DNA from 3 places in the Psychrobacter nivimaris genome. Region 1 is predicted to be linked to each of the others. Evidence: predicted binding sites of a transcription regulator. Region 1 holds the regulator's gene; each other region holds the start of a gene.
The links. The regulator PhoB, encoded in region 1, activates phosphate uptake and scavenging genes when phosphate is short. The targets are predictions, from matches to a motif close to TGTCATNAANCTGTCATAA.

Region 1 (8,436 bases):
TGTTTTACAATCGCGAGTCCCAACCCCGTACCACCTGTCGCACGGCTGCGACCTTTGTCGATACGATAGAAACGCTCTGTCAAACGGGCGATATGCTCTGACGCAATACCGATCCCATCATCTTCAACCGCGAAACGGCAACCATCAGACGTCCTTGTCCAGCTGATAGTGATATTGCCACCCTTTGGCGTATATTTGATCGCATTGATTACCAAATTGGATAGCGCACTATTTAAGTACATCTCTGACCCGTACAGCCCATCATACGTATCTATATGCAAATGAATGATGTGTTTGTATGCTTGGTTGTAGGCCTGTGCATCGTCGTAGATATTGGTTAGTAGCTTAGTCATATCTATGTAATGCAGCTCGTGTGACTCTTCGATTTCAATCTTAGACAGTAGCAGTAAGTCGTTCACAATTCTGTTCATACGGGCAGTTTGCTGCGTCATCAGCTCAAAACCGCGACGCCATTGCGGCGGCATATCTGGCTGATCGGAGAAATTTTCCAGATAGCCCATCATCACAGTTAATGGTGTTCTAAGCTCATGCGAGACATTCGCCACAAAATCTTGACGCATTTGCTCTAAATGCCGCAGGCGGGTCACGTCATATACAAACAGCAGTTTTTCATCACCGAAAGGAGTCAGTTCACACTTCAAGTAGCGACTAGGATCTCGCCATGATTCTATATGGACGCCATCGTTGGGTATCGTTGTACCTTCATAGTACTGGCGGAACTCAGGTACAGTAATAAAGTCAAAAATATTTTGACCTTTGTCCTCTGGCTGTAGCAGCAATAAGTCTTGTGCTGCCTGATTCCACCACTCTAAACCGTCAGTATTATTGAGCAAAATCACTGCATCGCGCAAGGCTCGTAGTGCACTGCCGATTTTTTTGAGTTGCTCAGCTGTACTTTGAGTAGATATTTGCTCTAATAGAGCTGATTGCTCACGTTGTGCTGGCGCTATCTTGTCCATTTCTTATCCTTACCACTATCCGCTGCCTCAATATCGCTGCGGCATTATTTGTACAAGATTAACTTGGCTCAATCAGGCTAGAAAATCGGTAGCCTGTCCCGCGTACTGTCTGTATCAATGTATCACAGTCATAAGGTCGCAGTAATTTACGTAGACGTTTGATATGCACATCGATGGTTCGGTCTTCGATATATACATTGCCGCCCCATACCTGATCGAGCAGCTGCGTTCGTGTATAGGCGCGCTCAGGGTGACTCATAAAAAATGCCAATAGACGATACTCTGTGGGCCCAACATCAACGATTTTACCTGCAGCTGTCACGCGCTGACTCTTGGTATCTAGACTTAACTGTCCAATTTCGATAGGTTTGTCGCTGCTCATCGCGCTACTGCGGCGTAGTACGGCTTTGATTCTAGAAATCAGCTCACGAGTCGAAAAAGGCTTGGTCATGTAATCATCTGCCCCTGCATCAAGACCATGCACCTTACTGTCTTCTTCACTTTTTGCCGTTAGCATAATGACTGGTATTTCAGAGAGCAGCTCATCGTTTTTGAGCATACGACAAAAATCCACACCGCTCTTGTCACCTGGCAACATCCAGTCTAACAGTATCAGTGACGGTCTATGATCGACCACTTGCTGATGCGCCTCTGACACGTCAGCCGCTTGCAAGCTATCAAACCCAGCCATCTCTAGCGTCATGACAACCATTTCACGAATCGCAGGCTCATCTTCAACAATCAAAATTTGCTCATTATACATAGGACATTCTCGGTGTTAGAGGACAAAATCTAGCATGTAAAAAGGCGATATATACTCACCAGTCTCTACCTATTAAACGGATTAATTATGACAGCTTGATGACACTCTAAAATCAGATTTCTAGTAAAAAATTGAGCGGCCCATCATTGACGCTCGACACTTGCATATCCGCACCAAACTGACCAGTTGCCACGTTAGGGTGCTTAGTTTTGGCATAGTCGACCAATTGTTCAAATAACGCTTGCGCCGCAGCAGGTACCATTGCTCCACCAAAGTCTGGTCGGCGCCCTTTGTCTGTTTTTGCCATTAGGGTAAATTGTGAAACTAAAAGCAACCCACCAGCAACCTGCTGAACGTTTTTATCCAGTTTACCAAATTTGGCCGGATCATCGTCATTTTCAAAAATGCGATAAGTCAGTATTTTGTCAATCATACGCTGGGCAGCGGCGAAATCGTCTTCATGCCCTAAGCCAATATATGCCAATACCCCATGCTCAATCTCGCCAATACACTGCTGATCGACGACCACACTAGCGTGCTTCACCCGCTGTATGAGTGCTTTCATTTACTAATTCCTTAACAGATTATGGCCATACAATAATATGCTGTCCATGATAAAATACCGTCATTAACTTAACTATTATTAGGGCGTGTTTGATATTCACAAATAGGTACTGCGGATCGCTAAAACTGTTCCAGACAAGGCGTAAAACGACGATAATGCTCATGCCTTATCTAGATCTACAACGTAGTATGGCGCAATTTTAGCCACTGTCAGTGCCATGGTCGAATTTCCAACACGCCCCCATTACATTACACCTTATTTTGGTAGCCTTATTATGAATGTATTTACCACCTTACAACAGCTTGTGCCGCAGCAAAAGCTCAGTAAAGTCGCTGGACGTTTGGCCGCCAGTCGCCATCCTTATGTCAAACGCACCTTTATCCGTAGCTTTGCCAAAGCTTATAATATCAGCTTAGACGAGTACGAACGCCAAAGCCTTAACGCTTATGAAAGTTTTAATGACTTTTTTACCCGCGAGTTAAAAGAAGACGCTCGTACTATCGACGCCACTGCAAACGGTATCGTGAGTCCTGCGGACGGTATTATCTCTCAGCTAGGACAAATCGAAGACCACAAACTACTACAGGCAAAAGGTCGTCACTATGATGTCGGCCAACTACTTGCTGATAGTGAAGATGGCAGTTATTTCGCTGATGGCAGTTTTGCGACTATCTACTTGGCGCCTAGCAACTATCACCGTGTGCATATGCCATTTACTGGCACATTGACTAAGACTCGCTATGTGCCTGGTACACTGTTTTCGGTCAACAATACTACGGCGGCTAACGTGCCAGACTTGTTTGCGCGTAATGAACGTCTGGTCTGTATGTTTGATACCAAGTATGGCAAAGCAGCTGTTGTGATGGTTGGTGCTATGATTGTCGCTGGTATCGAAACCGTCGCGACAGGCAAGATTGCTCGTACTGACGACATATTCGAGTCTGATCATGACATGCAGTTTGTAGCAGGCGAAGAGCTTGGACGCTTCTATCTAGGCTCAACGGCTATCGTAGTATTACCAAAAGCAGCAAAGGCTGACTGGCTAGATAGTATGCAAGCCAACGGCGTCGTGCAAATGGGACAGTTGCTAGGAATGGCGAACGCTCAATAACACGCCTGTATAAAAATAATTAAAACATCAGCCTAATTAAGCGTAAATCATAATGCTTAATTGGGCTTTTTTTATGCCTGCTACTTATGTAGATTTACGCATCAATTAACCAGCCTTTCTGAGTTGCGTATTCAATATTATGTGAGAGCCAATCATGGATAGGAGGAAAGCTGTCTTTGATAAATGCATGAGCACCCGCCACTTGCGAGCGCGTAACGCCAAGCTCAATCCACGTTTTACCATCGGTATTTAGATTGAGTAAAAACGGCAATAAGCGATCAACCACTCTGAGCAACTGGCTCTCTTTGCTACTTCCTGTTTCTTGCGCTTCCCAAACCTCACTCAAATCACTAATGCCATTGCCTCGCTCACGTTGCAATCTGGCAATACCTGCACGCTCTTCGACGTGTGCATCAGTACGCGTATCGGCATATAAAAAAGTATCGCCCGCATCAATCTCACCTAAATCATGGACTAACGCCATCTTCAGCAATTTTTCATGATTAACATCTAGCGCAAATAATTCAGCAATCGACCAACAGGCCATCGCTAAATGCCAAGAGTGTTCGGCAGAGTTTTCTTTGCGAGTGGTCTGTGTCACATAGCTGCGGCGATTCACGCGTTTGAGCGCATCTAACTCCAATAAGAAATGAGTGACATCATCGATTTGGATATGTGAAGTAGATTCGGAGTTAGTGAGTGATATAGAGCTGGCTTGCGACATTGATTTTCTCTGGTTTTCTCTAGTTATTGGTTTTAACGCTTATAAGTTCTAGCGATTTTAAGTTTCATTGCTCAAGGTATTATAGTTAGTTTGATATCTAGCAATGGTTAAAAAACTATTACCGTTATCAAAAAAATAGCGCTTATTTTACCAAGCGCTATCTATTATAAATTAGAAGATAAATGGTTAAATTGACATTTATCCAAGTCTTTAAGCAACTAAAGCTTAACCACCTACTTAATCAAATTAATAATGGTTTTAAACGCAGGATCTTCGCGGCTACGGCACAGTTCAAACAAGATTGATTCGACAGTACTAATCACCCCACCTGCACGGCGAATACGGCGAATGGCTTGCTTTTTGTCATAAGGAAAACGAGAACCCACCGCATCCCCAATAATGACAGGCTGCATACCATTATCCAATAAATCCAGTGCCGTCTGCATAATACAGACATGAGCCTCAGCACCAAAAAGCAGAACAGTACTACGGTTCTGCTGCGCTAGATGGTGCCATGAATCATTATTATCGCAGGCACTAAAGGTAACCTTTTCAAAGCTCTTGGCATTATCTCCTTCAAGTACGTCGCGCAGCTCTGGTAAGGTATCGCCCAAGCCTTTTTTATATTGTTCATTGAGCATGATTGGAATATTGAGCGCTTGCAGCCCTTTAATCAAGGTAACGGTTTTTTTGACGATATTTTCGTGGTCATAGATATGCGGCGTTAAGCGCTCTTGCACATCAACAATCATCGCTTGGGTATTCTCACGAGCGATTCGATAGGTGCGATCATTAATCATAGTAGACATAGTACACTCCTTGTACGGCTGACAGTTGCAACTAAAAACTATTTTAGAATTATCATAAACAGTGCCATGGTTCATCTTTCTCTTATTTAGTCATAGTTTCATGAATGCGTCAATGGAGATAATTTTTAATCGCCGTAATACTGTGTTTTTCAACTCTGTGATTTACTAACTGGCTAACTATTAATTTAACCCATAAAAAAACCTCTAGCCGTTATGACTAGAGGTTTTCCGTTAGCGAGTAGCTACTTATTAAGTGTTCAAATAATCTTGTTTATATAAATAAGACTAAACACGCTCAATAATAGTAGCAATACCTTGGCCAAGACCGATACACATCGTTGCTAGACCGATTTCAGTATCCGACTGCTCCATTGCGTTTAGCAAGGTAACCGTGATACGAGCGCCTGAACACCCTAGTGGATGACCCAGAGCAATCGCGCCACCATTGATGTTGACGATGTCTTGCTTGTCAGATAGGTTTAGACCTTTCAATACTGATAGACCTTGAGCAGCAAACGCTTCGTTTAGCTCGATGGTTTGCATGTCATCGATGCTCATGCCAGCACGCTTCAATGCTTTTTGGGTAGCAGGTACAGGACCATAGCCCATGATAGCAGCGTCACAACCAGCAACAGCCATACTACGGATACGAGCACGTGGCTTTAGACCTAGATCTTTGGCTTTTTGTGCGCTCATTACTAGCATTGCTGACGCACCGTCAGATAATGCAGATGAGGTTGCCGCTGTTACTGTACCGCCTTTTGGATCAAACGCTGGACGTAGCTTTTGCATTTGTTCCATCGTTGCATCTGGACGAATCACTTCATCAACCGTACATAGTTGCAGACGACCAGCAGCATCATGACCTTCGATACCGATGATTTCATTGTCGAAACGACCTTCAGTAGTTGCAGCCCATGCACGGCGATGTGACTCAAGACCAAACGCGTCTTGCTCTTCACGTGTGATATTGTTCATACGACCTAGCATTTCAGCAGTCAAGCCCATCATGTTTGACGCTTTTGCATAATGCTTAGAAGCAGCAGGGTTCAAATCAACACCGTGCATCATGCCGACGTGACCCATGTGCTCAACACCACCGATGATGAATACATCACCTTGGTTGGTCATGATTTGTGCAGCGGCAGTATGTAGTGCCTGCATAGAAGAACCACATAGACGGTTAACCGTTTGGCCACCAGCAGTCTTTGGGATACCAGCTAGCAAACCGATGTTACGACCGATGTTCAAGCCTTGCTCTAGCGTCTGATTGACACAACCCCAGATAATGTCTTCGATATCATTGGTATCAAAGTCATTACGTTCTACTAGCGCACGTACTAGTTCCGCTGACATGCTATCAGCACGTACATGACGGAACATACCGTTTTTGGTTTTGCCCATTGCCGAGCGTACGCCATCTACGATGACCACATCTTTTGGACTTAAAGTTGTCATACCATATTCCTTTTCAATTTTTATTGTCAGTGTAGTCAGTCCAATTTACGACTATTACCTTGTTAACCCCGCTCAAAGTACAGTAGGTACATTTGCGCTTGATTTACTCGTACTAGCATTAAACTAAACCAACTATAATCGTACGTTCGCTATTGGAGACTATTCATGTCTCAATTGCTTTCATGCAAAATAGCAAACGTACTGCACTTCATCCTAGTAATGACTGACTATTACGCTGTTGCGTAAAAAGTCTCGCCTGCGGCTGCCATGTCGCGAATCTTTTGTGGCGCTTCATAAGCTTTGCCAAGATGTGCGTATTTTTCACATAATGCCAAGTAGTTATCTAGACCCATTTGGTCGACATAACGGCAAGGGCCACCACGGAATGGAGGGAAACCTACGCCCATGATCATCGCCATGTCGGCCTCGCTTGGTGTGCTTACGATGTTATCTTCTAGGCAGCGAACGGTTTCGTTGCAGAAGGCAATCATAGTGCGATCAATGATTGCTTGATCGTCAAACGTTTGCTTTTCACTGTCAGTTGTGGCTTTTAGCAACTCGTAAGTGGCTTCATCAGCAACTTTCTTTGGCTTGCCGCGCTTGTCCATTTCATATTTATAGAAACCGATGCCGTTTTTCTGACCTAGACGCTCATTGTCATATAGATGCTGGATAGCACCTTTATAATCAGGCTTCATGCGATCAGGGAAACCATCAGCCATCACTGCTGCGCCATGTACACCAGTATCTAGACCAACCACGTCGATTAGGTATGCAGGGCCCATTGGCCAACCGAATTTTTCCATAACTTTATCGACATGAGCAAAGTCAGCACCTTGCTTCAGTAGCAAGTCAAACGCACCAAAGTATGGGAACAATACACGGTTTACCAAGAAACCTGGGCAGTCATTCACAACTACTGGCACTTTACCCATTTTAGAAGCAAGGGCAACAGTAGTCGCGATGGCTTCTTCAGATGATTTCTCACCGCGGATAACTTCTACCAATGGCATACGATGTACTGGGTTGAAGAAATGCATACCAACGAAGTTTTCTGGACGCTCAAGCGCTTCTGCTAGGAACGTAATAGAGATAGTCGAGGTGTTTGAGGCTAGGATGCAGTCGTCTTTTACTAGACCTTCTACTTCTTTTAGTACCGCACGCTTCACGTTTGGATTTTCTACAACGGCTTCGATAACGATATCAGTCTCAGCAAAATCACCATAGTTCAAAGTAGGACGGATACGGCTTAAGGTTTCACCCATTTTTGCTGGAGTCATCTTGCCGCGTTCTACCATTTTACCAAGCAGTTTGCTCGCTTCGCCCATACCAAGGTCTAATTGCTCAGACTTGATGTCTTTCATGATGATTGGCAAGCCTTTGCTGGCTGCTTGATAAGCGATACCGCCACCCATGATACCAGCGCCTAGTACAGCGGCTTCGCTGATGTCGTGTGCTTGCTTGCTGTGTTTTTTGGCCAGTTTTTTGACTAGCTGATCGTTTAAGAATAGACCAACCAAGCTCTCTGCTTGTGGCGTCTTAGCGGCTTTTGCAAAACCAGCAGCTTCTACTTCGATCGCTTTGTCACGTGATAAATTAACGTGCTTTTCAATCGTTTCGATAGCGATTGCTGGTGCTGGGTATTGCTTAGGATTGGCTTTAGCGAAAATAGCACCTTTGGCACTGTTGAACGCCATCGCTTGCTCAAGCTGGTTTAGCTTAACTGGAGCCAGTTTCTCTTCACGTTTTGCTTTCCAATCAAGCTCACCTGAGATACATTTTTTGACTAGGTCAATCGCTGCATCTTGTAAGTCGTCAGCAGGTACAGTCGCATCAACCAAGCCCAGCTTCAATGCTGCCAATGCTTTCTTTGGGCTACCAGTCGCGATCAGCTCAAGCGCGTTATCGATACCGATGATACGCGTACTACGAACTGTACCGCCGAAACCTGGGAAGATACCTAGCTGAGTTTCTGGCAAACCGATGATCGCTTTGTCACTCATGACACGGTATTCACAAACCAAAG
Region 2 (8,436 bases), on a different contig from region 1:
TGTTGCTAACGTATTGAACTAATCATTAAGTCTCAGTAATGAGCTTATGAATTAGTCATAAAAAAGGCCACCCTATCTAGGGTGGCCTTTTTTTATGATAAAGAATAAATAATGTATTCACTTACTTATATAATCTAAGTACAACCAAATGATGAGACTAATTAAATGAAAGGAACGTCATGTTTGCGATAGAAGTATTACCAACGAATGCATTAAATTCCGAAAACGTTATTCAAACTGTTGCCAATATAGAAGCGACGGTGCAACCAGATGATGCTTGGAATCAGAAAACGTTAGCTGAGTTACTTGAGCAGGACAGTATTAGTCTGCTGATTGCTTACGATCAAATCGAAGAAGAGAATGTCTCTCATCGTGAGATAGTTGGCTATTGCTTATATCAAATAACTTTTGAGCAAGCAGAGGTGTTGCGTATCGGAACTGATCCAGAGCACCAACGACAAGGCATTGCTTCGCAGGTACTGAATAGGCTGCATGAACTGTTACAGCTCAATCAGGTCGAAAGTCTTTTGTTAGAAGTACGTGCCGATAATACAGCGGCGATAGCGTTATACGAGCAACAAGCGTTTAGCATTATTCATAGACGTAGAAACTATTATAAAGTGCCACATAAACCAGCAGTCGATGCATTAATCATGCAGCATAATTATATTTAATAAAGAAAATAAAGCTTAATAAAAAATAAGTGGCTATAACAGCTACGATATAAGAGCAGAATTGACTAAGCTTTATTGCAAAGGAATTTTCTTTTTACAGACTTCTACATCAAGCTGATAATCACTATCTGCTTTCATTCGACCTAAAATATCCAAGCGTTCGCTCAGTAACTCCACCATTATGCTGATATTGGCTTGCTGTTTTTTAACTTGTTCTAGCTTCTGCTGTGTGAGTAAAAGCTGTGAATCGATATCCAAGTGACCATCATAATAATCATTTAAGCTGTTTTTGATTTCAGTAAGCGTAAAACCAATAGCTTGCGCACTTTTGATCAGCTCTATGCGTTCGATACATTCTGGATGAAACTCGGTATATAAACGTGAGCCTGCCTGACGCTTGCGAGATTTTAGCAAGCCTAATTGCTCGTAATGGCGAACCGTATCTTTGGTCGTATTGGCCTTTGCTGCTAGCTCACCAATCAATAGAAACGATGTATCAAGTGCCATAATAACCTCTTATTTTTTTCGCTATGATAATCATAACTCTGGTTGCCAAGGCGATTCGCTATCCAGTAATGATACAGCTAACGGTTTATGAGAGTGCCTTTGCCATGGCACAGACTGGCTGCCTATTAAGTTGTCTAACTGAGCTAGGAAATCAGCACGTGGTAAAGTAGTGGCACCTAAACTCATTAAATGATCGTTCGGTAATTGACAGTCGACGAGTGCGACATCACTTTGCTCACACAGGCGCATCAGACCCCAAAACGCTAGCTTTGACGCATTAGATGCTCGATGAAACATTGATTCACCAAAATAGATGCCGTTTATTTTTAACCCGTATAATCCGCCAATCAGTTGACTTGCTTCGTCCCAAACTTCAATGCTATGAGCAAAGCCTTGTGCATGCAGTTTGGTATAAGCTTCAATCATCTCATCATGAATCCAAGTATGCTCGCCTTCAGGCTGATTGTCATTAAGGCCATCACTGCGCGGTAAGCTACAGGCATGTATGACATCGTCAAAAGCTTGATTAAGCGTCACTTGCCAACGTTCGCGATTTGCTTGCTTACGTAGAGACTTACTCGGTTGATAGGCAGAGGGGACAATCACGCAACGTGGCTCGGGACACCACCAAGCAATAGGTTCATCTTCGTTAAACCAAGGAAACAGCCCTTGAGCATAGGCTGATATCAGCGTTTCAGGTGCTAGGTCACCGCCCATAGCGACGATACCAATACCATCAGGATCGATAGAAATAGGATCGGGAAAGTCATAACGCCCAAGACTTTTTAAAGTCTCAGGCGTAATCTGTTTATCGTGCTGTTGAGTAAAGTTGCCCATTTAGGTTTCTTTATCTGCAGTTAGTGTTGAATCATAAGTGTGATCACGAGCGACGGTTTCGCCCAATGCATCCAAGTACTTTTCAGCATCTAGCGCAGCCATACAGCCAGTGCCAGCAGAAGTGATGGCTTGACGGTAAACGTGATCAGCTACGTCACCTGCGGCAAACACACCTTCGATACTGGTCTGAGTGGCATTACCATTCAAGCCACTATTAACGATCAGATAGCCATCTTTCATGTCTAATTGACCTTTGAACAAGTCAGTATTTGGCTTATGACCAATAGCGACAAACATACCCATTGTATCTAGTTGCTTAGTGCTGCCATCAATCATCGATTCGATAACGACGCCATTGACGCCCATATCATCACCGACCACTTCTTTCACTTGGTGGTTCCATTCGATTTTGACATTACCATTCTTAGCTTTTTCAAATAACTTGTCTTGCAAGATTTTTTCAGAGCGTAAGCTGTCACGGCGATGCACTAAGGTCACTTCAGACGCAATATTAGACAAGTATAAAGCTTCTTCAACCGCTGTATTACCACCACCAATTACCGCAACTTTTTGGTTTTTATAAAAGAAACCATCACAAGTAGCACAGGCTGATACACCAAGCCCTCTAAATTTGGTTTCTGACTCTAGTCCCAAGTACTGTGCAGAGGCACCAGTTGAGATAATGAGCGCGTCACAAGTATAGCTACCGTTGTTGCCTGTCAACTGAAAAGGACGCTCGTTTAGGTTTACTTCGTTGATATGATCATAGACCAGCTCAGTACCGAAACGTTCAGCGTGCGCTTTCATCCGTTCCATCAATGCAGGACCTGTCAAATCATGCGCATCGCCTGGCCAGTTGTCGACTTCAGTAGTGGTGGTTAATTGTCCACCGACTTCCATACCAGTGACCATAACTGGCTTAAGGTTGGCGCGTGCTGCATAGACTGCGGCAGAGTAGCCAGCAGGGCCTGAGCCTAAAATAATGAGCTTTTCGTGACGTGGAGCAGTAGTGTCAGTTGCCATGAGTTGTTCCTTGCTAAATATACGAATTAAAAATGTAAGTTATAAATATAATAAAAGACGAATATCAAAAATGACTACGAATATGCTTCTTCTAATTGCTGTGTGATAATAACATAAGGGCACAACGCACAAAGTGCAAGTTTGCTAAAACAAACACAGGTATCATTAGAATCAAAGAATAAATAACTTTAGAACATAAGTGCGAAAACAGATGCTATTTTATAGAATTTAGGCAATACAGTTAGCCATATTTTGCCACTATTGTTTCGCTAACCAGCTGTTTTCTTACGCAAAGTGTCTACTGATTTATTTTCTTACCCGCTTTCTTGATAAGACTGTCGCCACTGCACCTATGTATTTGTTATTATAAGAAGTTATGCCAAGTGTAGTAGGGGCCAGGCGATAACGGTTGTTTTAAGGCTCTATGATCGGCACATGCCAAACAAACACTTCGCTCGGTACATTTATGTCAACACTTTATGTCAGCATGATTAGGCTTAGTCATGCATTGGCGACCATTTAGTATTAATAACAAGGCAGATCTTACGTGATATCAGCACCGCTTATTGAGTATTTAAAAAAGGGAATGTTTACCCTCCTTGGGTTAATACTGGCCGTTTATCTGTTTGTCATTTTGATGACTTATACAGGCAATGATCCTAGCTGGTCGCACATCAGTAGTGATATGACCACGATTAATAACATGGGTGGCGAGGCAGGCGCATGGTTATCCGATTTGCTTTATAGCTTTTTTGGGTTTGGTGCTTGGTGGTTTTTGGCGTTTGTGGTTTATGAATCTATCTTGATTTGGTGGGAAAACAAGCCTACGTTTTGGCTCATGCGATTGGTCGCTTATGTGTTTTTACTATTAAGTGCTAGCGCATTATTTGCACAATTGGTCTCTCTAGTTCAGCAAGTCACAAATCCTGACGCAATCGGCCTCGAAGGTGTCGCTGGTGGTATCATCGGGCTAGAGTTACAGGCGCGTTTGGCACAGCTGCTATCGCAGTGGGGGAGTGTGGTTTTCTTAGCAGTATTCGTTGTGATTACCGCTACGTTTGCCTTTAATATCCATTGGATGACGATATATCAAAAGGTTCGTGCGCTGTCGTGGCTTGGCTCAGGTGTAAAAAGTCAGGATGCTATCGACGTTACTGAACCGAGCATTGCATCACAAGATGATAGCCAGAAATTAGATAAATCGGTAGATAAAAAAGTAGAGCATGAGCAGCTGCCACTTGAGTTACAGTCTGCGGAAAATACTAGCGGTGCTCAAGACGTCAGCAGTAGTGGACGTTTCGGTAGTGTATTGTCAGACTTTTTGGCAACCTCAGGATTGGCAGATAGTGTCAAAGCCTCTGTCATCGCAGCAAAAGCAGCGGCGATACCCAATAGCTCAAAAAGTGATCAGGCAAATACCGATACAGAAACGCTTAACGCTGCTACTGATAATACAGCCAACAATGCAGTCCAGCCATTAGTTTCAAATTTGGCTGCACCTATTGCGCGCAAAGTCGAGCCAAGCTTTGCATGGAATGACGCCAATACGGTCGATGACTTACTTGCAAGTGAGCAGATGGCTTACAGTGCTAGTGGCATGAGCAGCTCGGCTATGCCTGTACCCAACTATTCCCAAACAGGTACTAGTACCACAGCATCGTTAGAGAAAGTAGTACCTGCTACTGTAGTAACTACCACGACGGAATCGGTTGATGAGTCAGTGAGTAGTAATTTAGCCAGTCAGCCAGTCATTGAACCTACTGAGCCTAAAATCCCTACGACACATGAGACTGCGGAAGTAGATAAGCTAGCAGAAGCATGGTTGGCAGAGCATGCTGATATATCAGAATCTGCGGAATCTGTTGTAGAAACGTATGAAGACTCTAAGCCTGTTCAGGAAACTGTAGCAGCTGAGCCAGTAGTACCAGAGAAGACTCCAGAACCTATCGTAGAAGAGCCTATTAGCTTTGCCCAGGAGTCAGCCAATCAACTGTCTGTTACGCCTGTAGAGTTGCCACATACTGAAAAGACAGCAGTAGTCTCTGAGCCTGAAGTTGCTCCGATAACAGTAGAGACGGAGCCTGCATTGTCAGATGTGCCAGACGTTTCAGACATGACACCAACCAATACGCCTCCTGCCAATCCAAAAGCAGCGCCAACGGTGGAAGTGACCAGTCCAGTCTCAAATGTACAGCCTGAGCCTAAAACGCCCGCGCAACCATCTGTTAGTTTTGCTGTCCCAGAGGGTGATAGCAGTAACCATATCACTGATATGATGCCAGAGGACGACAGTGATGACGACACCAATGTACCGGTCATGCCGCATATTAGTGATGACGCAGCCTTCAGTCAAAAGTCGCGCTCGATGCAAACGGCAGCTTATCGCAGCAGCCTGACGCCTATTCCAGAAGTGTCTATATTGGATAAGCCTGATCCTGACCGCAAGCCTAGCTACACTGTGGCTGAGCTTGAAAAACTGTCTGAGTTATTAGAAATTAAACTACAAGAATTTAACGTAAAAGCCTCTGTGGTTAATGCTATCCCTGGCCCTGTCGTCACTCGTTTCGAAGTGGAATTGGCTGCTGGGGTGAAGGCTAGTAAAGTCACAGGTATCTCGCGTGATTTAGCGCGTTCACTATCAATGGCTTCTTTGCGTGTGGTAGAAGTAATTCCAGGCAAACCCTACATCGGTATCGAAGTGCCTAACAAGAAACGTGAAATGGTACGTTTGATTGAACTGCTCAATACAGAAACGTTCAAAGACCCGAAAGCGCAGATTAGCATGGCGATGGGCAAAGACATCGGTGGAAACCCAATCATTACCGACCTTGCGCGTGCGCCGCATATGCTGGTCGCTGGTACCACAGGCTCTGGTAAGTCAGTATTGGTCAACTCGATGCTACTATCAATGCTACTCAAATATACACCCAATGAGCTTCGTCTTATTTTGATTGATCCAAAGCAGTTAGAGCTTGCTAACTATAATGATATTCCGCATTTACTAACGCCAGTAGTCACCGATATGACGGAAGCGGCCAGTAGCTTGTCATGGTGTGTGGCCGAGATGGAACGTCGCTATCAGCTGATGAGTTTGCTAAAGGTTCGTAAGCTCAATGAGTTTAACAAGAAGGTCATCGCGGCGGAGAAGTCAGGCAATCCAATGCTCGATCCTCTATGGCGACCAAATGACAGCGTAAGTATTAGCCAAGCACCCAAGCTAAAAACCTTACCCATGATTGTCATTGTCGCGGATGAGTTCGCCGATATGATTATGCAGGTCGGTAAACAAGCTGAAGAGCTCATCACACGCTTGGCACAAAAATCGCGTGCTGCTGGTATTCACTTAATGCTAGCGACTCAGCGTCCGTCAGTCGATGTCATTACGGGTCTGATTAAAGCCAACATCCCAGTGCGTGCAGCACTACGAGTCAACTCAAAAGTCGATTCACGTACGATTCTAGATAGCGGCGGTGCAGAGGACATGCTGGGTAACGGCGATATGTTGTTCTTGGGACCAGGGCAAATTGAGCCAGATCGTGTACATGGTGCCTATGTCAGCGATGAAGAAGTTAACCGTGTCTGTGACGCTTGGCGTGAGCGCGGCGCTCCTGATTATATTGATAACATGGCAGGCAACTTTGAATTGTCTAGCCCAGGCGGTGGTAGTACAGCCAATGCCTCTGGTGAAGATGATGATTTATATAATGATGCCGTGGCCTTTATCATGGAAACACGTAAAGTTTCTGCTTCAAGCATTCAGCGTAAATTCAGCATCGGCTACAACCGTGCCGCGCGTATTGTCGACTCTATGGAAGAAGCTGGATTGGTCAGCTCGATGGGCAAAAGTGGCAAACGTGAACTATTGATGTAGGATTAATCCTTAAGTTGATAACGAGAAAGCGAGTCATGTGAATGGCTCGTTTTTTTATGGAAGAAACTTAATAATGCTTTTATAAATTGTGGGTTTAGAAGTAAGCTCTTATTGTTCAATATGCTCTAGGGCGCGAAGTGTAGATTCGTATACTGGCTTATTAACTAGCGAAATCGACCAGATGACTAACGAGTCCGTTTATCAAATATCAGGCACGGTTTTTTATACTAAACTGACAGGAGTTTATGAAAAAATAGTCATTAGTTTTAGAAAGTATGCGTGCTACATAGTCTTAATAAAATTACTCTCCAAGGAAGGTTAGTTATGTTTAAAGAATATACTCAGTATGATGGGTTAGCCTTAGCGGCATTGGTCAATTCAGGTGAGGTCAGCGCGAAAGAATTGCTAGACGCTGCTGTCCATCAAGCCAATCAAATCAACCCTAAGCTAAATGCCATTGTACATCGATTTGATGAGCGCGCTTACAATGCCGCGCAGGCAGGTTTGCCTTCAGGTGTATTTACTGGCGTGCCGTATTTACTAAAAGATTTGTCATTTAGCTTCGCCGACGAACCTATTACGATGGGTAGCCGCAGTGTCAATATTATCTCAGAAAAAGACAGTGAAATCGTCAAACGGATGAAAGCGACAGGCGTTAATACCTTTGGCAAGACTAACACGCCTGAGTTTGGTTTGATTATCACCACTGAGCCAAAAGCGCATGGTGCTACTCACAATCCTTTTAAAAAAGGCTACAGTTCTGGCGGCTCGTCAGGAGGTAGTGCAGCAGCAGTTGCGAGCGGTATTGTCCCGATGGCAGGCGGCGGTGATGGTGGCGGCTCGATACGTTTTCCATCTGCTTGGTGTGGTACGTTTGGGTTAAAGCCAAGCCGTGGACGTAATCCAATGGGCCCTAATCTTGGTGAAGGCTGGGAGGGGGCAGTGGCTGACCATGTGATTACGCGATCAGTGCGCGATAGTGCGGCGATGCTAGATGCCACTAGTGGAGCAGAGATTGGCGCCCCTTATGTTATAGCTCCGCCAGACGGTACGTTTCTGCAAGCGGCAATGCGTGCACCGCGAAAGCTAAAAATCGCTTTGCATCAGCAGCCTTTGATAGCCAATACGATAGTGGACAAAGAGGTGCTGGCGGTACTTGAGCAAACGGCTAAGCAATTAGAGTCTATGGGTCACGAGGTAGTACCAGCCGAGCCAAATATTAATATTGAGCAGTTTTGGCATGACTTTATCGTGGTGGTCTGCGCGCATACGGCTTTTACGATTGATAATATCGAGCGTGAGTTTGGTGTTGACCACGTCAAAAACCTAGAGCCACAAACTTATAATATGGCACTGCTTGGGCGTTCGCTATCAGCGGTTGATTTGGCACATGCCAAACATGGCTGGCATCATAGCCAGTATCAGACGGGTCTATTGCTAGAAGGCTACGATATGATTTTGTGCCCGACTGTGCCCACGCCTGCGGTAAAGCATGGTGTACTACCGCCCAGTCGTATGGATGAG
Region 3 (8,436 bases), on a different contig from region 1:
GGCGATGGGCGATAGCAATAACGGTCTTGCCGGTCATGATGTCATTTAAGCTTTCGGTAATGGCATATTCGATCTCAGAATCTAGCGCACTGGTCGCTTCATCTAAAAGTAAAATCGGCGCATTTTTTAGCATAACACGTGAAATAGCGATACGCTGACGTTGACCGCCAGATAGTTTGACTCCGCGTTCACCCACTTGGGTATCAAGTCCTGTATTGCCTTTATCATCGTACAGATCTTTAATGAAGTCCCATGCTTGAGCTTGTTTGGCAGCGATCATAATCTCTTCGTCAGTAGCATCCGGACGACCATAAGCGATATTTTCACGTACAGTACGATGTAGCAGCGACGTATCTTGAGTCACCATACCAATTTGTTGACGCAATGATTCTTGCGTAACCGCATCAATAGCCTGACCATCAATAAGGATTTTACCGCTATCGACATCAAAAAAGCGCAGTAGCAGATTAACCAAAGTTGATTTACCAGCACCTGAACGCCCAACCAAACCAATCTTTTCACCCGGCTTAATATCTAAATGGAAGTTGTCCAACAGTTTGATGTATGAGTTAGGAGCGCGTTTAGCGATGCTAGTCCCATCGACAGGCTCGCCAGCTTTTCCAGTGTCTTCTTCGTCATTTTCATAACTGAAGTCAACATGGTCGAACACAATGCGACCGTCCGTGACGGCTAGAGCTGGCGCGTCAGGTTTATCAATGATTGTCTGCGGTGCTGACAACGTACGCATACCGTCCTGCACTGTACCGATACTCTCAAACAAACTGGCTGTCTGCCACATAATCCAACGCGTTAAACCATTTAGACGCAATGCCATGGCGGTCGCAGCAGCAATGGCACCAACACCAACTGCGCCTTGTTGCCACAAGTACAATCCAATACCTGCCGTACTACTGACCAAGATCACGCTGATAAGATGGGTCGATACTTCTAAATAGCTGACCCAGCGCATCTGTGCATGCACCGTACCTAAAAATTGTCCCATGGCATTTTTGGCATAGCCCAGCTCACGACGAGAATGGCTAAATAGCTTAACGGTCATGATATTGGCATAAGCATCAGTGATTCGTCCTGTCATCAAGGCACGGGCATCCGCTTGCACAATCGCTGTCTCCTTGAGCTTAGGGATAAAGTACCAAATGGTGATAGCAACTAAGACAAGCCAAATAACAAAAGGAATAAGTAGTAAGCTGTCTAAATTAAATAAAATCACCCCTGAGGTAATAAAGTAGACAGAGACATACATAAACATATCGGTGACGGTCATCACGGTATCGCGTACTGCTAGGGCTGTCTGCATTACCTTCGCTGAGACGCGACCCGAAAACTCGTCCTGATAGAACTGCATGGATTGCCCAAGCATGCGCTGATGGAACCGCCAGCGCATCTGCATAGGAAACACGCCCTGCAAGGTCTGAAAGTGGATAAACGATGACAAGGCAATCCACAGTGGGCTTACTATCATGACAGCGAGCATGATGAGTAGCATATCGCCTTTTTCTACCCATAAGTTCTGCGGCGTATAAACGCCCAACCAATCGACGATATTGCCTATCCAAGCAAACAGCATGGCCTCGTAGATACCGATACCGGCGGACAAAATCATAAAGATTAGTAGCCAGCCGCGTAGACCATTGGTACATGCCCACAAAAACTTCAGCATACCATCGCGAGGTGATGGCAATGGCATAGGTGTATCTGGAAAGGCGGGTAGGCGGTTTTCGAAAAAGCGAAATAAAGCATTCATAGGCAGTAATAAAACATCAATAGCAGTACGTCAAGATGAACGAGAGTACTCGTTATCTAGAATCTTTACTTTTGTGATTGGGATTAGGTGCTATTTTAGCAAAATTACTAATCATACCTGCATGCTAATTGTAATTTACTTAAGAATAGCTGTGTCTTTATAGCCTTGGTCACAACTATAATAAATAGATTGCTGTAGAAAACATATTTTGTTACATTCTACATCCAAACTTATTCATGGTTTAAATATTGCTTTTATAAGTATGATTTTATTGCAAATATCAGCTGATTAGCAGGTGTTTTATTTAATAGTTTTTATCAATATACGAACAGTAATAACTCAACATTGAAGTTCAAAAGGTAGCAGTGAATGATGTATTTAATAATAGCGGTGCTATGTAGCGTCGCCGTCTCAGTACTTTTGAAAATATTGCGCCAGAAAAATATAGATATTCGTCAGACCATCGTGGCAGGCTATCCTGTGGCTTTTTTACTGACTTGGGTATTACTAAAGCCTGATGTAGGTGCCATTCATGCGCTTGATAGCGCTTGGGGCATCATCATCGCGCTTGGAGTACTATTACCTGCTGTATTTATCATTCTCGGACGGGCTATTGAAGCAGTGGGGATGGTAGCAACCGACGCGTCTCAGCGCTTATCACTCATTATTCCTATCGTAGCGGCTTTCTTGCTATTCGGTGAGGTGCTGACTGGTACTCGTGTGCTTGGACTGGCGTTGGGCTTTTTGGCATTAGGTGCGCTTGTCTATCGACCACAGCATAATGATATTACTCGGCAAGCAAAGCATACGCCGCTATGGTTATTTGGGGTATGGGCAGGCTACGGCATTATTGATATTTTGTTCAAACAAGTTGCCAAACAAGGGGCAGCTTTTCCATTGACTCTACTGGTAAGTTTTGGCGTAGCAGGTGTATTGCTTTTAATCTATTTACTTGCCACGCGAGTACGTTGGCAAAAACAAGCGCTTATGACAGGTCTACTGCTCGGCACATTAAACATGGGCAATATTTATGCCTATGTGCGGGCACACCAAGTGCTGCACGATTCTCCTAGTATTGTTTTCACTGGTATGAATGTCGGTGTTATTGCCGTAGCGACATTGATTGGCGTAGGTGTATTTAAAGAGCAGCTGAACCGTATCAATATAATAGGATTGTTATTGGCAGTCTGCTGTGTAGGGGTGCTATTTTTGGCGTAAAGCGCACTGTCCAAAAGTATTGGTTTCACAACTTTTTTAGCCGTATTGTCACGTATCCTATATAGGCATACAAATCATCCTATGATAAGGTTATCTACAAATAACACGGCTTGTATGGAATAAAAAAGCTTAGTTTATGATAGTTAACTTAACCAATAAAAATAGGATGCAGGCTCAATGGAATACGATAAGCAATTACAGCGTATAAAAAATAGTTCAGGCTTTATTGCTGCTCTTGATCAAAGTGGCGGCAGTACACCGAAAGCGTTAGAGACTTATGGTGTCAGCAGCGACGACTATGATAACGATGAAGCCATGTTTGATTTGGTTCATGAAATGCGTGCTCGTATCATGACGTGTGACTGTTTTGATAGTGAGCGTGTACTTGGTGCAATTTTATTTGAAGACACCATGGAGCGCGAAGTCAATGGCAAGTCGACGGCCAATTACCTATGGGAAGATAAAAATATCGTACCATTTTTGAAGGTAGACAAAGGTCTGGCTGAGCAAATGAGCGGCGTACAAGTTATGAAGCCGATTCCGAATCTAGATCTATTATTAGATAAAGCAAAAAACTATCCCGTATTTGGTACTAAAATGCGCTCAGTCATCTGTGAGCCAAACGTCGATGGCATCGAGCTTGTGATACAGCAGCAGTTTGATGTGGCTAAGCAAATTATTTCAAAAGGTCTGATGCCTATCGTCGAGCCAGAGGTCAATATTGAAAGCACTCAAAAGCATGAGTGCGAGCTACTGTTGAAGACAGATATACTGCGCAATCTGGAACGCTTGAATGACGAACATCAAGTGATGCTTAAGCTGACCCTACCAGAAGAGGCAGGGTTTTATCAGGAGCTGATTGACCATCCTAAAGTGCTAAAAGTAGTGGCGCTGTCTGGTGGTTATAGTCGTAGCGATGCTTGTGCCAAGCTTAAACAAAACCCAGGTATGATTGCGAGCTTCTCACGAGCCTTTACTGAAGGTTTGAGTAAGCAACAAAGCGATAGCGAGTTTGCTGAAACCATTAATGCCTCAATTGAAGAGATTTATGAAGCGTCAAAAGTGTAAACGTAGTAAATAAAAATTCGCACATAAATCATGAGTAAATAAGCAAAAAAGCCCTACTAGATAAGTATAAAAATACTTGAATAGTAGGGCTTTTATTATTTTAAAAGTATCGGTTATTAACTCTACACCTCTTTATATAACTGACGTCCTTCGTTGTTATATTTCTTAGTCATCTCGGCCATGCCTTGGCGAATTTCCTCAGCAGTGGCCTCCCCAACTTGTCCGACAAGCTCTGTATCTACCTCTTTGATTAGGTGACCAGCATCGGTTAGGTCACCCGTTTGCGGCGTTACTTTTTGGTTAGCAGCATTTTTATCCAGTCCCGCTGCATATTCACGCACGTTTTGAGTGATTTTCATTGAACAAAACTTAGGGCCACACATGGAGCAAAAGTGTGCCGATTTGTGTGCGTCTTTTGGCAACGTCTCGTCATGATATTCACGTGCAGTATCAGGGTCGAGCGCCAGATTGAACTGATCATCCCAGCGGAATTCGAAACGTGCTTTAGATAATGCATTATCACGTGCTTGTGCTCCTGGATGACCTTTAGCCAGGTCAGCAGCGTGTGCGGCGATTTTATAAGTGATAATGCCGTCTTTAACGTCTTTTTTGTTTGGCAGACCTAAGTGTTCTTTTGGCGTGACATAGCACAGCATCGCTGTACCAAACCATCCAATCATCGCAGCACCGATGGCGCTAGTAATATGGTCATAGCCTGGAGCGATGTCTGTCGTTAATGGCCCTAAAGTATAGAAAGGCGCGTCAGCACATAGCTCAAGCTGCAAGTCCATGTTTTCTTTGATCCGGTTCATCGCCACGTGTCCAGGGCCTTCGATCATCACCTGTACATCATGCTCCCATGCGACTTTGGTCAATTCACCAAGCGTACGTAGCTCACCGAACTGCGCTTCATCATTGGCATCTTGTAAGCAACCAGGACGTAGGCCATCACCTAGACTAAATGCTACATCGTACTGTTTCATAATCTCGCAGATATCTTCGAAATGCGTGTATAAAAAGCTTTCCTTATGATGCGCCAGACACCACTGCGCCATGATAGAGCCGCCGCGTGAGACGATACCTGTCAGACGCTTTGCGGTGAGTGGTACATAGCGTAATAGTACGCCAGCGTGGATAGTAAAGTAATCTACGCCTTGCTCTGCTTGCTCAATCAACGTATCACGGAATATCTCCCACGTTAGGTCTTCAGCGACGCCATCGACTTTTTCTAATGCTTGATAAATCGGTACCGTACCAATCGGCACAGGAGAGTTACGGATTAGCCATTCACGGGTTTCATGAATATGATTACCCGTTGATAAATCCATGATGGTATCCGCACCCCAACGTGTTGCCCACGTCATTTTGGACACTTCTTCATCGATAGACGAACCCAGCGCTGAGTTACCGATATTGGCATTGATTTTCACCAAGAAATTGCGCCCGATGATCATCGGCTCAGATTCAGGGTGGTTGATGTTGTTTGGGATAATTGCGCGTCCAGCCGCCACTTCATCGCGAACGAATTCAGGAGTAATGATTTGAGGCGTATTGGCACCGAAGCTTTCGCCATCGTGTTGACGCATATCGGTCAGTTCATGCTGCTTTTGCGTTTCGCGTATGGCGATATATTCCATTTCAGGAGTGATGATGCCACGGCGCGCGTAGTACATTTGCGTAACGTTCTGTCCTGCTTTAGCGCGACGCGGTTTATCAATATGAGCAAATCTAAGATTGGCAGTGCTGATATCGCGAGCACGTGCTTGTCCATATGAGCTAGATAAGCCGCTTAACTGCTCAGTATCATCGCGTTCTGCGATCCAGCTTTCACGCAATTTTGGCAATCCACGTGTGAGGTCGATATCGACATTAGGGTCAGTATATACACCTGAAGTGTCATACACATAAAACGGTGGATTATGCTCACCGTCTTTATCTCCAGTGCCACCAACAGGCGTATCAGCCAAGCTGATTTCACGCATTGGTACTTGGATGTCAGGTCTTGAGCCTTCGATATAGACTTTTCTTGAGGCAGGTAAAATACGGTGCAAGTCGCGCGCATCTTCTTCGAAACGGGCATCACTTGCGGCACGGTGAGCAGGGGTTTTTAACGCATCTGCTTTTTTATCTGCTTTGACGTTGGTCGTGTCAGCAGCATTTGAAGCAAGCGTTGAGTTGTCGGCTGGGTTATGCGTTTGGGCTTTCGGTGCAATTGAGGTAGTGTCTGCAGTAGTCATATGCTGTCCTAGCGTGTTGGTTTTTGAATAAAATCAACACCGCCAGTATCTGCGGGGGTAGGCATCCATCATCTAGACAAGTTTATATCATGAACCCACAACTTCGACCAAAAAGTATCGTCGCGCATGGTGCTCATCAAATATTGGACGCAGCTTTATATCCTCTCTTCTTATCTGGCTATGCATTACGCATATTAAGACAGTAGTGACGATAAAAATGTATTTCTACGCGCCTTTTGTCATAAATAACAAAGTGCTTAAGACTTCCCTGCGTCGGTACTAACCGCATCAGGTTCGGCGGGTGATCTCTCAGCGAATGTATCAAGGCGACTACTTTAATAAAGTAAGTTTAATAAAGTGAGCCAAAAATACACCGCACCCCGAGTCTGTCAGTGTTGTAAATCAGCCTTCATACTAACAAAATTCTGTACCAACGGCTAATAGTATTTGGATACAAATATTCTGTGCCACACATACTATTTAATATTTTCGTGAATAATTTTTTTGAGTGTTGATAGATGAGGATGCTTAGTATTACTAGGTTGTAGACAAATTATTCAAATATTATGTAAAGCGAATGAAGGATTCTAGAAGTTGTCATTAAACTGTCATAAAGATTTGGCAAGATAACACGCATATCACAAGCAATGCTTTTTTATACCGTTGTTAAACTTCAGGAGTCCTACATGCGTTATTCGTTATTAGCAGTGGCCGTCAGTTGTACATTAATGCTTACGGCGTGTAATAAGTCAACAGATACGGCGGAGCCAACTGCTGATACTAGCAGTAGCGCTGTGACAACAGCTGAAACAACCTCTCAGACAGCATCTTCTGCTACGTCAGATTTTAAATCTGCTGAAAATATCGCTATGAATATTACAGGTGCAGGTGCGTCGTTCCCGCAGCCTATCTATGCGAAATGGTCATATGACTACAATGCTGCGACCGGTGGCCAAGTCAATTATCAGTCGATTGGTTCATCTGGTGGTATCAAACAAATTCAGTCAAAAACAGTAGACTTTGGTGCTTCTGATGCCCCAATGACGCCTGAAGAGTTAGACGAAGCAGGTTTGATTCAGTTCCCAACAGTCATCGGTGGTGTTGTACCAATCGTCAACATCGACGGTGTTGAGCCTGGTGCATTGAAGCTAGACGGCACAACGTTGGCTGATATCTATTTGGGTAAGATTAGCAACTGGAATGACCCTGCAATTAAGGCGATGAACCCAGATTTGACCTTGCCAGATGCCGCAATCACAACAGTATTCCGCTCAGATGGTTCAGGTACGACCTTCAACTTCACTGACTATCTTGCTAAGGTTTCACCAGACTGGAAAGACACCGTCGGCGTTGATAAAACCGTCAAATGGCCGACTTCTGCTACTGGTGCAGGCGGTAAAGGTAACGAAGGCGTTTCAAGCTACGTAAACCGTATGAAAAACTCCATCGGTTATGTTGAGTATGCTTACGCTAAGCAAAATAAGATGTCACATACTGCGCTGAAAAACGCAGCTGGTAACATCGTACAGCCATCTGCTGAGACGTTTGCTGCCGCAGGTGATATCGATTGGTCACAACAAGAAGGCTTTTATAAAGTCATCACCAACTCTGAAACTGACCAAGCATGGCCTATCGCTGCTGCGACCTTTATCTTGGTACATAAGCAACCAGAAAATCCTCAGCAAGTCGCTGGCGTGTTGAACTTCTTTGACTGGGCTTATACCCAAGGTGATGACAGCGCCATGGAACTAGACTACGTACCATTCTCTGACACGGCAGTGGCCTTGTTCAAAGAGAAGTGGAACGAAGTAAAAGGTAGTGATGGACAGCCTGTCTACAAGCCAGCTCAGTAATTTGTTTCTGCTAAATACTATTTAGCAACTGACAAGTTATCCTCTCGAATAACTATTCTCCGGTAGTTGTTTGAGAGGTTTTAACACAGCAAATTTGATGAATACATCTCGATAGATATAGTTACTCATACCGTTTAAGTTTGTTGTGTTAAAACCTAAGATACATCTTTTTAATATTTCGATTCATCCCATTCAATGCTGAGACACTTATGACAGACTTAAGGTCCCAACTGGCTAAACAAAAACGTTACGACGCTTTATTTGTCAACTCTACCAAAGCGTTTGCCATACTCGT

Region 2: ACHEVO_RS12205 (DNA translocase FtsK) is a predicted target of PhoB. The motif match lies at 3,519-3,537, and genes of this name have one in related genera.
Region 3: pstS (phosphate ABC transporter substrate-binding protein PstS) is a predicted target of PhoB. The motif match lies at 6,884-6,902, and genes of this name have one in related genera.

What each region holds. Positions count from the first base shown of each region.
Region 1 covers NZ_JBHOFX010000007.1:46,540-54,975, reverse strand. The annotation lists gene phoR (phosphate regulon sensor histidine kinase PhoR) at 1-980, opposite strand, end outside; gene phoB (phosphate regulon transcriptional regulator PhoB) at 1,039-1,743, opposite strand; gene dtd (D-aminoacyl-tRNA deacylase) at 1,856-2,308, opposite strand; gene asd (archaetidylserine decarboxylase) at 2,583-3,419, shown strand; gene ACHEVO_RS13190 (HD domain-containing protein) at 3,514-4,143, opposite strand; gene ACHEVO_RS13185 (isochorismatase family protein) at 4,377-4,952, opposite strand; gene fadA (acetyl-CoA C-acyltransferase FadA) at 5,238-6,410, opposite strand; gene fadB (fatty acid oxidation complex subunit alpha FadB) at 6,641-8,436, opposite strand, start outside.
Region 2 covers NZ_JBHOFX010000006.1:56-8,491, forward strand. The annotation lists partial or broken gene ACHEVO_RS12180 (EF-Tu C-terminal domain-related protein) at 1-22, shown strand, start outside; gene rimI (ribosomal protein S18-alanine N-acetyltransferase) at 180-674, shown strand; gene ACHEVO_RS12190 (MerR family transcriptional regulator) at 747-1,181, opposite strand; gene aat (leucyl/phenylalanyl-tRNA--protein transferase) at 1,212-2,018, opposite strand; gene trxB (thioredoxin-disulfide reductase) at 2,019-3,041, opposite strand; gene ACHEVO_RS12205 (DNA translocase FtsK) at 3,589-6,912, shown strand; gene ACHEVO_RS12210 (amidase) at 7,237-8,436, shown strand, end outside.
Region 3 covers NZ_JBHOFX010000003.1:466,399-474,834, reverse strand. The annotation lists gene ACHEVO_RS08720 (ABC transporter ATP-binding protein) at 1-1,765, opposite strand, end outside; gene ACHEVO_RS08715 (EamA/RhaT family transporter) at 2,135-2,983, shown strand; gene ACHEVO_RS08710 (fructose bisphosphate aldolase) at 3,161-4,051, shown strand; gene thiC (phosphomethylpyrimidine synthase ThiC) at 4,174-6,288, opposite strand; TPP riboswitch at 6,537-6,681, opposite strand; gene pstS (phosphate ABC transporter substrate-binding protein PstS) at 6,975-8,141, shown strand; gene pstC (phosphate ABC transporter permease subunit PstC) at 8,351-8,436, shown strand, end outside.